One region of the Bacillus sp. EA-CB0995 genome, then DNA from elsewhere that is predicted to be linked to it. Evidence: riboswitches for the same ligand, from Rfam matches in the RefSeq annotation. Region 1 holds a riboswitch; each other region holds the start of a gene.

Region 1 (4,632 bases):
CTTGTGTCCAACCAATATTATTCTTGCTCGTCCATAATTTTCTCAAACGCAGCAGATACTTTTTCAAATTCCTCGTCACTCTCAATGTATGAGAATTCACTATCTTCTTCTACTTTTAAAAAGAAGATATCAATGTCTTCCTCTGTTTCCGTTTGAATGTCTTCTACAAAGCCAACAGCAATGTATTCTGCTCCTTCGACATTCATCGTTCCGAGCACTTCAACTTCCTGCTCCTCATTACTCTCATCGCTAAGGGTAAAAATTTCGCCTACTTCAATTTCCGACATATTCATTCTCCTCCTGTTATACTCTAAAAAATAGAACGTTCAAATCGTATACTTACTAGTATATCTTTCCATAAAATATCAAATTAATGCTCAAAGAACAACAATTTCTTGCTGATTCAGCGTAAAAATCCAACTAAAAGGATATCATCTGTGAATATGAATGAATACATTTTGAGCTCTCGTCACATGCCCATCAACTTTAGAAATGGGTTGCATGTGGATATTTGGTTATTGACTACCCTTGTGAACTTCTCTCACTGTTCCATTAAAAAAATGTATTAGACTAAGCTTTATTGATGTAATTACATTCTTACTTCTATCCCTACCTTATCTCAAAAAATAAAGATTTAGATTCGTCATTATATGTTTTGAATAGACAGTGGAAGAAAGTATGAAAGAGCAAGAAATGTTTGTTCAAGAAGTAGCAGAATTAGCAAGTTGTTTAAATACGCTTGCCTATGAGCTGCGAGAGCTTATTGGAGAATTTAAAGGCTGAAATATCATGAAAAAAGCAGGAGCGTTAACCGCTTCTGCTTTTTTTCATGTATTTTGTATAAAGAGCAGTAAGATTTCCGATGATGGAAGGTTCAATTCATAAAGAACGTCATTATGAATTTTCTTTTACATGTGTAAAAATATTAATAGAAAAGATAATAATAGCGAGAACAACAAGAATACTACCGCCGGCAACAAACGGAATAGCTGCGTGATTTCCATAAATCTCAAGAGCTAGTGCAATCATCATAATTGGCAGTCCAATATTAAGCAGCCAAAAGTGAATTTTTCCTAGTTTAGAATGACCAGCTTCTTGAAAGATATGATATAAAATGCCAGCTGCCATCATTGAAGCCCAGCCGAGAAGCAGCAAGTGAACGTGTACACTTCTTAATGCAAAATTAAGAGACATTGACATATACATCCCCATACAGACGCCGATGACAAAATAAATAGAAGAAATCTTTATAAAGCGAATGCCCATACAAGTTCCACCTTTCCATATCAATTTGTAAGTACAATAGAATATATGAAGATGAACTTGAGGACAGTATCATTAGATGGAAAAATTTATTTTTGTTTGTTCATAAAAATAATACGTGCTACAATGAAAACGAATTGGAACAGGGGAGCCCGTGCGGCTGAGAGGATGTAACAATGCATCGACCCTTAACCTGATCTGGATAATGCCAGCGTAGGGAGTTGTATCAAGAATCGTAGCAGTTGTTATTCTATGGTAACTTGAATATAAGGCTTTCCTGGCTTCATGACAGGAAAGCCTTTTCTTTTTTCGTGAAACTTATTTAATATAAGGAGGAATTTAGTATGTCACAGCAAGTTACGATTTCATTTTCAGTTGTACCACAAGCAAAGATGAAAGATGTATATTCAGTTGTAGATAAAGCGATTGAGGTTGTTCAGCAATCTGGTGTACGCTATGAAGTTGGTGCGATGGAAACAACGATGGAAGGGGAATTAGATGAGCTTCTTGATATTATCAAACGTGCGCAGCAAGCTTGTATAGATGATGGGGCTGAAGAAGTCATTACTTCTATTAAAATTCATTATCGTCCAAGCACAGGTGTAACGATTGATGAAAAAGTGTGGAAGTATCGTGAAGAGCATGAAAAAACAGAAACGATCTAACGTAACGATTACAATGGTCTGGCTTCTTTTTCTCGTTGCAATATGGGAAGGGGCTGTGTCAGTATTTCATATTGAACCGTGGATTTTACCGAAGCCTTCCGCGATTGTAAGTGAACTTATAGAAATGAAAGATTTATTACTTCCAAATACGGTGCAGACGCTGGAAGAAGTTTTAATCGGATTATTTTTTGCGATTGTAATTGGAACGAGCATTGCAATTATTATGGACGTCATTCCGTTGTTCCGTGTCTTAATTCATCCACTATTGGTGATTTCACAAACGATTCCGATTGTCGTGCTAGCACCTTTATTTATTATTTGGTTTGGCTATGGAATGCTGCCAAAAGTAATGGTTGTTATTCTTGTATGCTTCTTTCCAATTGCGCTTAGCATTTTAGAAGGTTTTCAAACGGTAGATAAACCGATGCTGAAATTACTTCAAACGATGCGAGCAAGCAAGTGGCAAGTATATCAAAAAGTGAAATTTCCAGCAGTATTGCCATATTTTTTCAGGATTAAAAATTGCAGTTACATATAGCGTAATGGGCGCTATTATTGGAGAATGGCTTGGTGCAAGTGAAGGGTTAGGTGTTATGCTGACAAGGGCAACAAAATCTTTTTTAACAGCACGTGTATTTGCAATAGCCGTTGTTATTGTTGGTATGACGTTATTGTTGTATTTTATTGTTGAATTGATGGCAAGACTAACAGCACCATGGATTTACAGGAAGGATGAGGGAAAATGAAAAAAGGGTTAAAAATGCTATTAGCAGCTTCTTTACTATTTTCATTTGCAGGTTGCTCAGCAGACAAGAAGACAGAGAGTAAAGAGAAGAAAGTAACAGTGGTATTGGACTGGTTTCCAAATACAAACCATACTGGTTTATATGTAGCAAAGACGAAAGATTACTATAAAAAACAAGGATTAGATGTAGAAATTATTCAGCCGGGTGATAATACTTCTGTTGAACAAATGGTTGCATCAGGAAAAGCTGATTTTGGTGTAAGCTATCAAGAAAACGTAACAACAGCACGTGTAGAAGACATTCCAGTTGTATCAATTGGTGCAATTATTCAACATAATACATCTGCGTTTGCGTCTCTAAAAAAAGATAACATAACATCACCAAAGGATTTTGAAGGGAAAAGATATGGCGGCTGGGGTGCACCGGCAGAAGAAGCGACATTAAAAACAATTATGGATAAGCATCAAGCAGACTATAGTAAAGTACAGAATGTTGTACTTGGACAAACCGATTTCTTCAAATCTATTGGCCGCGATGCTGATTTTGAGTGGATCTATTATGGCTGGGATGGAATTGAAGCAAAGAGACAAGGTATTGAATTGAATACAATTATGTTAAAAGATTTAGATCCGGCATTAGATTATTATAGTCCTGTTATTATTACAAGTGAAAAACATGCAAAACAAGATAAAGACTTTGTAAAGAAATTTATGAAAGCAACAACAGATGGTTATAACTTTGCAATTAAGGAACCGAAAGAAGCAGCGGATATTTTAATTAAAAATGTACCTGACATCAATAAAGAGTTAGTACAAGAAAGTCAAAAATGGTTAAGTACGAAATATCAAGATGATGCGAAAGCGTGGGGAGTACAGAAGGAAGAAGTATGGAGCAATTATATGAATTTCTTATATGACAATAAAGTCATTAAAAAGAAAATTGATGTGAAAGCGGCCTTTACAAACGAATTCCTTCCAAGCGAAAAATGAGCGGATTACTAGTAAAAGACGTTACGAAAACATTTGATGGGAAAACAGTGCTAGAGCATATGAACGTCTCAATTCAGGATGGAGAGTTTGTTTCCTTTGTTGGACCAAGTGGTTGCGGAAAAAGTACCTTATTAAACATTATTGCTGGAATTGAAGGAGCAAATGAGGGAGATGTACTTTACGAAAATCAATCCGTTATGAATCGGGAGATTGTTAGCTATATGCCGCAGCAAGATCTTCTGCTTCCGTGGCGTTCTGCTCTTCATAATATTGTGTTACCTTTAGAAATTGAAGGACAGCCAAAAAGAAAACGTTTAGAAGCTGGTATGGATGCGCTAAGGCAATTTGGACTTGATGAATATGCAAATCATTACCCAGATGCTTTATCTGGTGGAATGCGGCAACGTGTTAGTTTTTTACGTACGTATTTATGTGATAAACCAATTATGCTGCTTGATGAGCCCTTTGGGAAATTAGATGCATTTACAAAAATGGAAGTTCATAGCTGGCTGCTAGAATCGTGGCAAAAAGGAAAGCAAACTATTATTATGGTCACACATGATTTAGATGAAGCTATTTTGTTATCAGATCGTGTCTTCATTATGTCACAGCAACCATCAACAATTGTTGGAGAAGTCAAGGTGAACTTGCCGCGCCCTAGAACAATGGACATGTTAACCTCTGAAGAACTAAAAGAAGATAAAACAGAGATATTAAAAATATTGGCTCCTTATATGAGGAAATAGACGAAAAAAACTCTTAACAAATCTAATTTGTTAAGAGTTTTTTCTTTTGAGTGCAGGAACAAAAAGAAAAAGGAAGAATATGATATAAGAGCTTTGTTTATACTATTATTATGAGAAAATAATGATTTCAAAAGGAGTGAAAGGATAAGATGACTTTATCAACTGTTCTTCAAATGGTTTTGGCTTGATAAGGGAGAAGTATGCCCAATTTTTGATTAAAAGC
Region 2 (4,632 bases), 640 kb from region 1:
AAATGTTGAATGTGTAAACTAGAGATATACATGTATTTTTCTCCATCATACAATACAATAATATCCGAGCCTTTATCAATCATAATTCCTTCAAATGGAATAATTTCCCTGGATAGTGTCACTTGTATGGGCTGATTAATATATTTTTGTAAATGAAGCATAATAATCACCTTTCTTGTAATTACATAATCTCCTCCTTCTAGCATAGTGGAAGGAAGGAGATGTTTTAAGACGCGAAGATTAATTTAACCCAGTAATATAAACATAGTAGTGTAAAAATGACGGTTGGTGGAATGACAAGAAGTGTAGTTTTTATATAGGTATCCCAACTGATAGTTACTTTTCCTTTTTTCACAATATACATCCACATTAAGCTTGCTAATGTACCAATCGGGAGTAATAATGAGCCCATGTCACTACCGATGATGTTTGCAAGATAAATGGTTTTCAATGTAATAGGATCTAGTCCCATTTCGGTAAGTTCAATTGTGCCAATCATTAAGGCAGGATGGTTATTAAAAATGTTAGAGAGGATAGAGACTAGGCCCCCCATGACAAAAGTGGCGTGAAATAAACTACCAGTGATGATTGGTTGAAATGTAGTGATGAGCAGGTTGGTTAAGCCGATGTTATTAAGTCCATACACAATCACGTACATAGAAAATGCGAAAATTAAGACATACCAAGGTGTTTTTTTAATCATATCATGAGGTGGAAGGCGCAGTTTGTACCATCTCCACCCGAGTAAAATAACGGAGCCAATGACTGCCACAATGGCGATAGAAAACTGAAAGAAAGATGCGATAAATAAGCTGATACGAACGCATAAAACAAATAATAGAATTCCAAGCATAAACCTTGTTCGCTTACGATTTTCATCAATTGCGGGACGTGGTTGCAGTGGGTGAAAGGATTTTTTAACGAAATTTTCATCTAAGTATGTCGATAAGACCGGGAGTTTTTTAGGGATTTTTTTCTGAAAAACAAGGAATAACAGAAACGACATAAAAAGGAGACCTAACGTAGCGGGAACAAACATCATGGCTGTGTGCATGTATAAGTCCATATCAATAATTCTCAAGGCGATTAAATTCACAATATTGCTTACACCAATCGGCGCGCTTGAGGCAGTGGCGATGAGTGCACCACTTAGTAAGTAAGGTATTTTTTGATCATGTGTGAGTCGCAAATGGTGTAACAAAAGCAGTAAAATGGGAGTTGTAATTAAGATGCTACCATCGTTATTGAAGAATAATGTCATGAGAAAACAAAGAAGATTTGTATACCAAAAGAGGCGAATACCAGAGCTTTTTGCTTTTTTAGCAAGTTGAACGGCGCACCAATAAAAAAGCCGAAACTCTCTAATACGATTGCCATAACAATGGTAGCCATAATTGTTATGGCGGCGCCAATAATTTTTGAGCTAATATCACCCAAGTCGGTAAGAGAAACTGTACCGCTTAAAATGACAATCACTGCACCAACTGTTGCTGGAATTGCTTCATTCATCCCTTTGGGACGCCAAAAGATGATGAGCGTGGTTCCGAGAAAAGCGAGTATGGTTATTGTAGATTGTAGGTTTATCAACTCTTTCACCCCTGTTCTTATCGTGAAAAGTTTGCATAAGACATACGTCCTGCACTGGCTTATATTCTATATGTATGAAGTGCGGATTCGGCTTGTACTGAGTGAAATACCCATTTTTTGAATAAGGAAAAGAAATGATATAAATACCTTTGCATTTTTTTGACAATGATGTATGATAAGAGCGTAGTGGAAATTTAATCAGTGATAAACTAGGGGTGCCCAAGAGAGCTGGGCTGAGAGGGAAGCGTGTTGAAGCTTCTTAACCCTTTGGACCTGATCTGGTTCGTACCAGCGGAGGGAAGTTAACGGCTTTACATAACAATGCCTTATGTTGCCAGGTCCTATTCTTTATTATGGACCTGGCTTTTTTATTTGAGCATATGCTAGCCGCTAGTTCTCATCCTGGTCATAAGAAAAGTGGAGCCAACTGTTTAGACGCAAGGGTCTAGGCGGCGAAACTGAATCTAAAGAAAAGCGGGGGTTACTTCGCTAAGACACAGGGGAGGAAACAAACTTATGAAACAATCTGTTTCAGCTGAGCAAATTGAGTTGAAGTCAAGTTTACCGGGAAGCAAGAAGGTATATGTAGAAGGTACGCGTGAAGATATGAAAGTACCGATGCGCGAGATTGCACAAAGCGATACAAACGGTGTAACAAATCCATCTATTCGTGTGTATGATACGAGTGGTCCTTATACTGATCCGGATTACAAAGTGGAATTAGAAAAGGGAATTCCAACGCCGCGCCGTTCATGGAGTGTGGAACGCGGAGATGTAGAAGAGTATGAAGGTCGTGAAGTGAAACCGGAAGATGATGGTGTAAAAGTAGCAGCTAAACATACGCCTGTATTCCCGCAAATGGGACGTAAGCCGCTTCGCGCAAAAGCTGGGGAAAATGTTACGCAAATGCATTATGCGCGTAAAGGTATTATCACAGCAGAGATGGAATATGTGGCGATTCGTGAAGGCGTGGAACCAGAATTTGTACGTAAGGAAATTGCTGAAGGTCGTGCTATTTTACCGGCAAATATTAATCATCCGGAAGCAGAACCAATGATTATCGGACGTAACTTCCATGTGAAAGTAAATGCGAATATCGGGAACTCAGCTGTATCATCGTCGATTGCAGAAGAAGTAGAGAAGATGACATGGGCAACACGTTGGGGTGCAGATACAATTATGGATCTTTCCACTGGGAAAAACATTCATACGACGCGTGAATGGATTATTCGTAATGCGCCTGTACCGGTTGGAACAGTGCCAATTTACCAAGCGCTTGAAAAAGTAAATGGGATCGCGGAAGATTTAACGTGGGAAGTATACCGTGATACGCTAATTGAACAAGCAGAGCAAGGAGTAGATTACTTTACAATTCATGCTGGTGTACTGCTTCGTTACATTCCGCTTACAGCAAAGCGTGTAACAGGAATTGTATCACGCGGCGGTTCGATTATGGCCCAGTGGTGTTTATATCACCATCAAGAAAACTTCTTATATACACATTTTGAAGAGATTTGTGAAATTATGAAGAAGTACGATGTTTCCTTCTCTCTTGGAGATGGATTACGCCCTGGTTCAATTGCGGATGCAAACGACGAAGCTCAATTTTCTGAGCTGGAAACATTAGGAGAACTTACGCAAATTGCTTGGAAGCATGATGTACAAGTGATGATTGAAGGCCCAGGACATGTACCGATGCATTTGATTAAAGAGAATATGGATAAAGAACTCGACATTTGTCATGGTGCACCGTTCTATACGCTCGGACCGTTAACGACAGACATTGCACCGGGTTATGACCATATTACTTCTGCGATTGGAGCAGCGATGATTGGTTGGTTCGGTACAGCAATGCTTTGCTATGTAACACCAAAAGAACATCTTGGCTTACCAAACAAAGATGATGTTCGTGAAGGAGTTATTACGTACAAAATTGCCGCGCATGCTGCTGATCTTGCAAAAGGTCATAAAACAGCACATCAGCGTGATGACGCTCTTTCTAAAGCGCGTTTTGAATTCCGCTGGCGTGATCAATTTAATTTATCATTAGACCCTGAGCGTGCAATGGAATATCACGATGAAACATTACCAGCAGAAGGAGCAAAGACAGCGCATTTCTGCTCAATGTGTGGTCCGAAGTTTTGCAGTATGAGAATTTCGCATGATATTCGTGAGTATGCAAAGGATAATGATTTAGAAACAACAGAAGCAATCTCAAAAGGTATGAAAGAAAAAGCAGAAGAGTTTAAAGAAACAGGCAGTCAATTATATCAATAATTAGAAAGCATCTTTCTGAACACCTCTTAATCTATGATCATGTGTACCCTAACCTAATATAGATGATAGTCCCCCTGCTGAGCGAGAGCAGGGGGATTTTGTTATTCCATTAAGAATATTTTATATAGAAAGTGAGAGAAATTGGAGGGATACAAAATGAAGTAGAAGATTGTTCCTGCTACTGCATTTATATTACAGATTCTTTTTGTTGTTACATTTGTTTTTTTATTGTCACCGATTTACGGAGCGTTAGTATTAATAGAAATAGGAACCTTCCGTATATATTTTGGAGGGTCCCTATAAGGTGTTTTATCCCGCATTAATGGGCAAAAACGAGCTGCACCCAGTAGTATAGGAGGAAGAGTGTTACGATTGTTGTGAGTGGAATGACAATTAAGGAGACACTCAAGTAATCTTTCCATTTTACCTTGATTTTATTTTGTTTCAAGATATACATCCAAATAAGGGAAGCAAGTGTACCAATTGGTAGTAATAATGATCCCATATCGCTACCAATGATGTTTGCGAGGTAGATTGTTTTGAGGGTAACAGGATCTAATCCCATTTCTGTTAAAGTAATGGTTCCAATCATTAAGGCCGGATGGTTGTTAAAGAAGTTTGATAGAATTGAAACGAGTCCACCCATCATAAAGCTTGCATGTAATAAGCTTTGATTTACGATTGGCTCACATACTTGTACAAGCCAAGCTGTTAATCCAGCGTTATGAAGCCCGTAAATAATGACGTACATGGAAAAAGCAAATATGA
Region 3 (4,632 bases), 300 kb from region 1:
ATTACAAGCTTAGAAGAAGGAAAGCCCCTATTTAAGAGCTTTTCCACACCTTCATATAACTCTTTCGTACTTTTCTCCCGCTCACGAATGTGCAAATAATCTATTTCACTTTCAATCTCAGTTGCTATATTTGCTAACTCTTCAAACGGCATACGACCATTTGATATGACGTGAAGCTCATCTTTCATATACATTCGCCTACTTTAAAATGTTTTCAAACAACTCGTTTGCAGGAACAATTTCTTTTGCCATTCCTTTTTCTTTCAACCACTTATTTTGTTTTTCCCATGAATCTGCTGTATCTGATAAAAATGGTTCATCTTTCGTTTCCATTTTATCTAATAAAATGTTCATACTTTCTTTTTCAACTTCTGGAATAAGAGGGAAATTTTCTTTTTCTTGATGGTCTAATAAAATGTTTAATGCTTCATCTGGATTTTGCTTCGTAAATTCATAGCCTTTTTCGCCCCGCGTAAAAAGGCTTGCAATGTTTCTTTATCTTTCTTCAATGTTTTGTCACCTGTTACAAATACAAGTTCATGATAGTTTGGTACACCGTAATCTGCTGGGTTAAAATATGCTGGGTCAAAACCTTCGTGGCGCAGTACTGGTACTTCATGGTTAATATATGCACCTGTAACAGCATCTACTTTTTCGTAGTAAGAGCCGGTACTAAATCAAAGCCAACATCAACTACTTTTACGTTATTTGGATTTCCACCATCTTCTTTAATCATCGTTTTTAAATACTCTTCACTTAACGGTGTTCCTGAATATCCAACTGTTTTTCCTTCCAAATCTTTTGGAGAAGAAATGCCAGCTGATTTTAACGATACGACATGGTTTAAAGGTGAACGAACAACTGCACCGATAGATTTCACTGGAATGTTTTCATTCGCTCTAGCAATAACAACATCAGGCTGATAGTATAATCCGACCGTTACCTTTCCTGCCGCTGCTAACGTTAATGGATCAGTTGGATTTGAAGGGAATTTAATATTTACCTTGATACCTTCTTCTTTAAAATATCCTTTTTCAATTGCTGCATAAATAAAGCTATGCACTGCATTTGGATACCAATCGAGCATTACAGTTACTTCTTTTTCACCTTTTTTCTTTTCTGATGCCGTATTGCTAGAACACCCAGCAATCATCGCGATTAATAATGTAAACACAAAAATGCGTTTTAATAATTTCATGCATGCTTCCTCCAACTAATAAACTTCTTCTCTAATATAGAAACAAGTAATACAAAGAAAATAGCAAGTAATGACAATAAAACAATTGGTGCAAACACACCCGCACCATCCATTTGTGTCATCATTCGTTTACTAAAATAACCTAGTCCCGCTTGCGCCCCAAGCCACTCTCCAATTGCTGCCCCGATAACACTGAACGGCAGGGCCACCTTCAAAGCAGAGAAAAAGTATGGAAGTGCGGATGGTAATTTCAATTTTAAGAAAACATCCTTTTTTGTTGCACCATATGTAATCAAAAGCTCTTCCCATTCCTTTTTCGTACTGCGAAGGCCATCATACGTATTCACTGCAATTGGAAAGAACGTAATGAGTACTGTGACAACAACTTTACTCCAAATAGAATAGCCAAACCATAAAACAAATAATGGTGCCAAAGCTGTAATTGGAATCGTTTGTGAAGCAACTAATAGTGGATAAAATGCTTTCTCAGCAAATGAGCTCATACTCATTACCATTGCTAAACCAACACCTAATACAATGGAAATGACAATACCGATAACTGTAACAGAAAGCGTTGCTGGTAAATGCACCGTAAGCAATATATCCCGTAAATCCCACATTTTTTGAACAATGGCACTTGGGGATGGTAAAATGTACATTTCATCGAGAATCCGTGCTCCTACTTCCCAAACAATAAGAAAAATAGCAGTAACAATAAAAGCTGGAACATAATCTACAATTCTTTTCATACAAGTACCTGCCTTTGTAACAGCCCCATGAGTTCATCTTTTAATGCTAGCATTTCTGGACGATGTAAATCCTTTCGAGATCGTTCTTGTCCAAGAGGTACGACCCGTTCCGTCAATGATGTAATGGGCTGCTCTGTTACGATAAAAATGCGATTGGAAAGATAAAGCGCTTCATCAACATCATGTGTAATAAATAAAATTGTTTTTCGCCAATGTTTCCATTGTTCAAATAGCCATTCTTGCAGAGATGCTTTCGTCAATGCATCAAGTGCACTAAATGGTTCATCTAATAGTAAAAGATCTCCGCCAGTTAACAACGTACGAATAAAAGAGACGCGTTGCCGCATTCCGCCTGATAAATCTTTTGGTTGTTTATTTTCATACCCTTGCAGTCCAAACTGCTCCAACAATTCTTGTGCTTTCATTTGTGCTTCTTTTTTCTTCACACCTTGACATTCAAGAGGCAAAGCTGCGTTTTCAATAATTGTTCGCCACGGGAGTAACATATCTTTTTGTGGCATATAACCGACTGGGTGATCGGTTGCTCCTATCACATCGATAGTGCCCTCACTTGCTTTTTCGAGTCCCGTAATGAGCCGAAACAATGTGCTTTTCCCGCAGCCACTTGGCCCAATAATACTAACGAATTCCCCTTCTTGTACTGTAGTATCAAGATTCGTTATAATCTGCTTCTCATCATAATGAAAGGAAACGTTATGAAACTGTAGTATGTTCTTGCTCCTCAAAACCCCACATCTCCTTACGATATGCCATATCCCAGAATAAATATTCAAAACGACTGGAATATAAAAAGATTTCTTCTAAACGATTTAGTTCTTCTTCTGTTTTTCCAATTGCAATTTCATTAAATAACTCAATTAACCATACACAAAGCTTTCCGTATTCTTCAGAGCTATACCCTTGAATCCACTCGCCAAAAAATTCATGGTCGCGTGCTCCTGGAATATCATTCAAACGCTTTCCAATCTCCCAATAACTCCACATACACGGAAGCAACGCTGCAATTAACTCAGCAAGTGTACCGTTTTGTGATACAGACATCATATAGTTTGTATATGCTAGATTCATTGCAGACGGCTTTGCTAATTCCATTTCTTCAACAGAAATTCCTAAACGCTTTGCATATTGTTTATGAATCGTCATTTCTCCATTTAAAATCCCATCGATTTGTTCAGCAAACTTCGCCATTACTTTTGGATTTGTTGCTTTTACAACACCAATTGCATATAATTTTGCGTAATCTAACAAATACAAATAATCTTGAACAATATAATATTGAAATCTATCTTTCTCTAACGTCCCATCTCCCATCCCTGTTACAAATGGATGATTATGACTCTTTTCCCAAACAGGCTGCACCTTTTCAAATAACCTTTCACAAAATGTCATCTAAATTTCCCCTTCCTATATACATGTATCCAAATAAAAAACCACTTCTATATAAGAAGTGGTTACAGCAAACAAAAGAAAACTCCATTTGTTGTTTCCACTTCCCTACGCTAGTATCACCTAGATCAGGTTATAAGGGTTAAGGTTTCTACCTCTCTCAGCTTACAAGCACCCCTAGTGGTGTTCTATAAAATTTTCAATAAAAAATCCCCGTTTCTATACGCAAAGAAACGGGGACGTTATGTATATCGTCCAAATTGCTTCCCTACGCTAGCATCATCTAGATCAGGTTCAAGGGTCAAAGACTATATGTCTTACTCTCAGCTAGCAACACTAGCCCCCTAGCATTATATTCATTTAACATAGTCAGTATACCATCGCCATATCTCATCGGCAACTCTTTTGAGTTATAAAGTCAAATTTCCATTGATGGTAATTTGAACCAAAAAATGATTAGTTAAGCCACTCTATGTCTTACGGGAGTTTTTCATCTTAAAGCCTCTCCCTAAAATATCAACGTTTTGAGCGAGATAAAATAATATCATTCTATGTATTTTGTAAGTTCAAAAAACGCAAACTTCTTCTATCTATTTCCATAATAGTGATAAATCTGCTATCCTTTTATTATGGGACTTTATAGTATAGGAAAATGTTCATTTATTTTTAATACTACATTTCTATGCGCACAAGAAAAGTTTAATATTGTTATATTATAATTTAAAATATAACAATTTATTACATAAGGAGGCCTATAATTATATGAATATGAAAGCCGCAGCAATGACAGCAGCTACTGTAGCAGTTGCTTCTTTACTCCCGTCTATGACAGATTCCACTGTACAAGCTGTAGAAGCGCAGCAAAAACCAAAAACGAAAATTGGTTATGTAAAAACAAATACATTACAAGTATATAATAGTCCTAAAACAACAGATTCCGTTATTGAAAACATTGTACGTGACACTCCCGTTACAATTCTTGAAACAACAGACGAATGGTATAAAATTCAAACGCAAAATAAAACTGGCTATGTAAAAAAAGAAGCAATTTCTTTAACAAAACCAAGCAATAGTAAGCAGCAATATATCGTTAATTCAGACGCATTAAACGTTCGCTCTGAACCAAATACGCAATCTGAAATTATTGATGTATTACCAAATGGGAAATTTGTTACTGTCCAAGAAGAAGAAAATGGATGGTATAAAATTATACATAACGGAACAAATGGCTATGTAAAGAAAGAGTTTTTATCTAACGGAACTCAGCCGTTAGTAAAA

The links. A riboswitch is a leader RNA that binds a small molecule or an ion and turns the genes downstream of it on or off. The one in region 1 is predicted to bind thiamine pyrophosphate.
Region 2: it holds a riboswitch for thiamine pyrophosphate, as region 1 does, so the genes downstream of both, thiC (phosphomethylpyrimidine synthase ThiC) here and ACEWFJ_RS22315 (MTH1187 family thiamine-binding protein) in region 1, are expected to answer to the same signal.
Region 3: it holds a riboswitch for thiamine pyrophosphate, as region 1 does, so the genes downstream of both, tenA (thiaminase II) here and ACEWFJ_RS22315 (MTH1187 family thiamine-binding protein) in region 1, are expected to answer to the same signal.

The regions. Positions count from the first base shown of each region.
Region 1 covers NZ_CP169269.1:4,343,087-4,347,718, reverse strand. The annotation lists gene ACEWFJ_RS22330 (DUF1292 domain-containing protein) at 18-287, opposite strand; gene ACEWFJ_RS22325 (methyl-accepting chemotaxis protein) at 679-783, shown strand; gene ACEWFJ_RS22320 (cytochrome-c oxidase) at 895-1,266, opposite strand; TPP riboswitch at 1,398-1,500, shown strand; gene ACEWFJ_RS22315 (MTH1187 family thiamine-binding protein) at 1,608-1,928, shown strand; partial or broken gene ACEWFJ_RS22310 (ABC transporter permease) at 1,906-2,674, shown strand; gene ACEWFJ_RS22305 (ABC transporter substrate-binding protein) at 2,671-3,663, shown strand; gene ACEWFJ_RS22300 (ABC transporter ATP-binding protein) at 3,660-4,409, shown strand.
Region 2 covers NZ_CP169269.1:514,784-519,415, forward strand. The annotation lists gene ACEWFJ_RS02715 (DUF2642 domain-containing protein) at 1-161, opposite strand, end outside; partial or broken gene ACEWFJ_RS02720 (arsenic transporter) at 227-1,584, opposite strand; TPP riboswitch at 1,789-1,904, shown strand; gene thiC (phosphomethylpyrimidine synthase ThiC) at 2,104-3,864, shown strand; gene ACEWFJ_RS02730 (arsenic transporter) at 4,184-4,632, opposite strand, start outside.
Region 3 covers NZ_CP169269.1:4,048,068-4,052,699, forward strand. The annotation lists gene tenI (thiazole tautomerase TenI) at 1-188, opposite strand, end outside; partial or broken gene ACEWFJ_RS20795 (ABC transporter substrate-binding protein) at 199-1,198, opposite strand; gene ACEWFJ_RS20800 (ABC transporter permease) at 1,195-1,947, opposite strand; gene ACEWFJ_RS20805 (ABC transporter ATP-binding protein) at 1,944-2,693, opposite strand; gene tenA (thiaminase II) at 2,662-3,357, opposite strand; TPP riboswitch at 3,443-3,543, opposite strand; TPP riboswitch at 3,603-3,710, opposite strand; gene ACEWFJ_RS20815 (SH3 domain-containing protein) at 4,117-4,632, shown strand, end outside.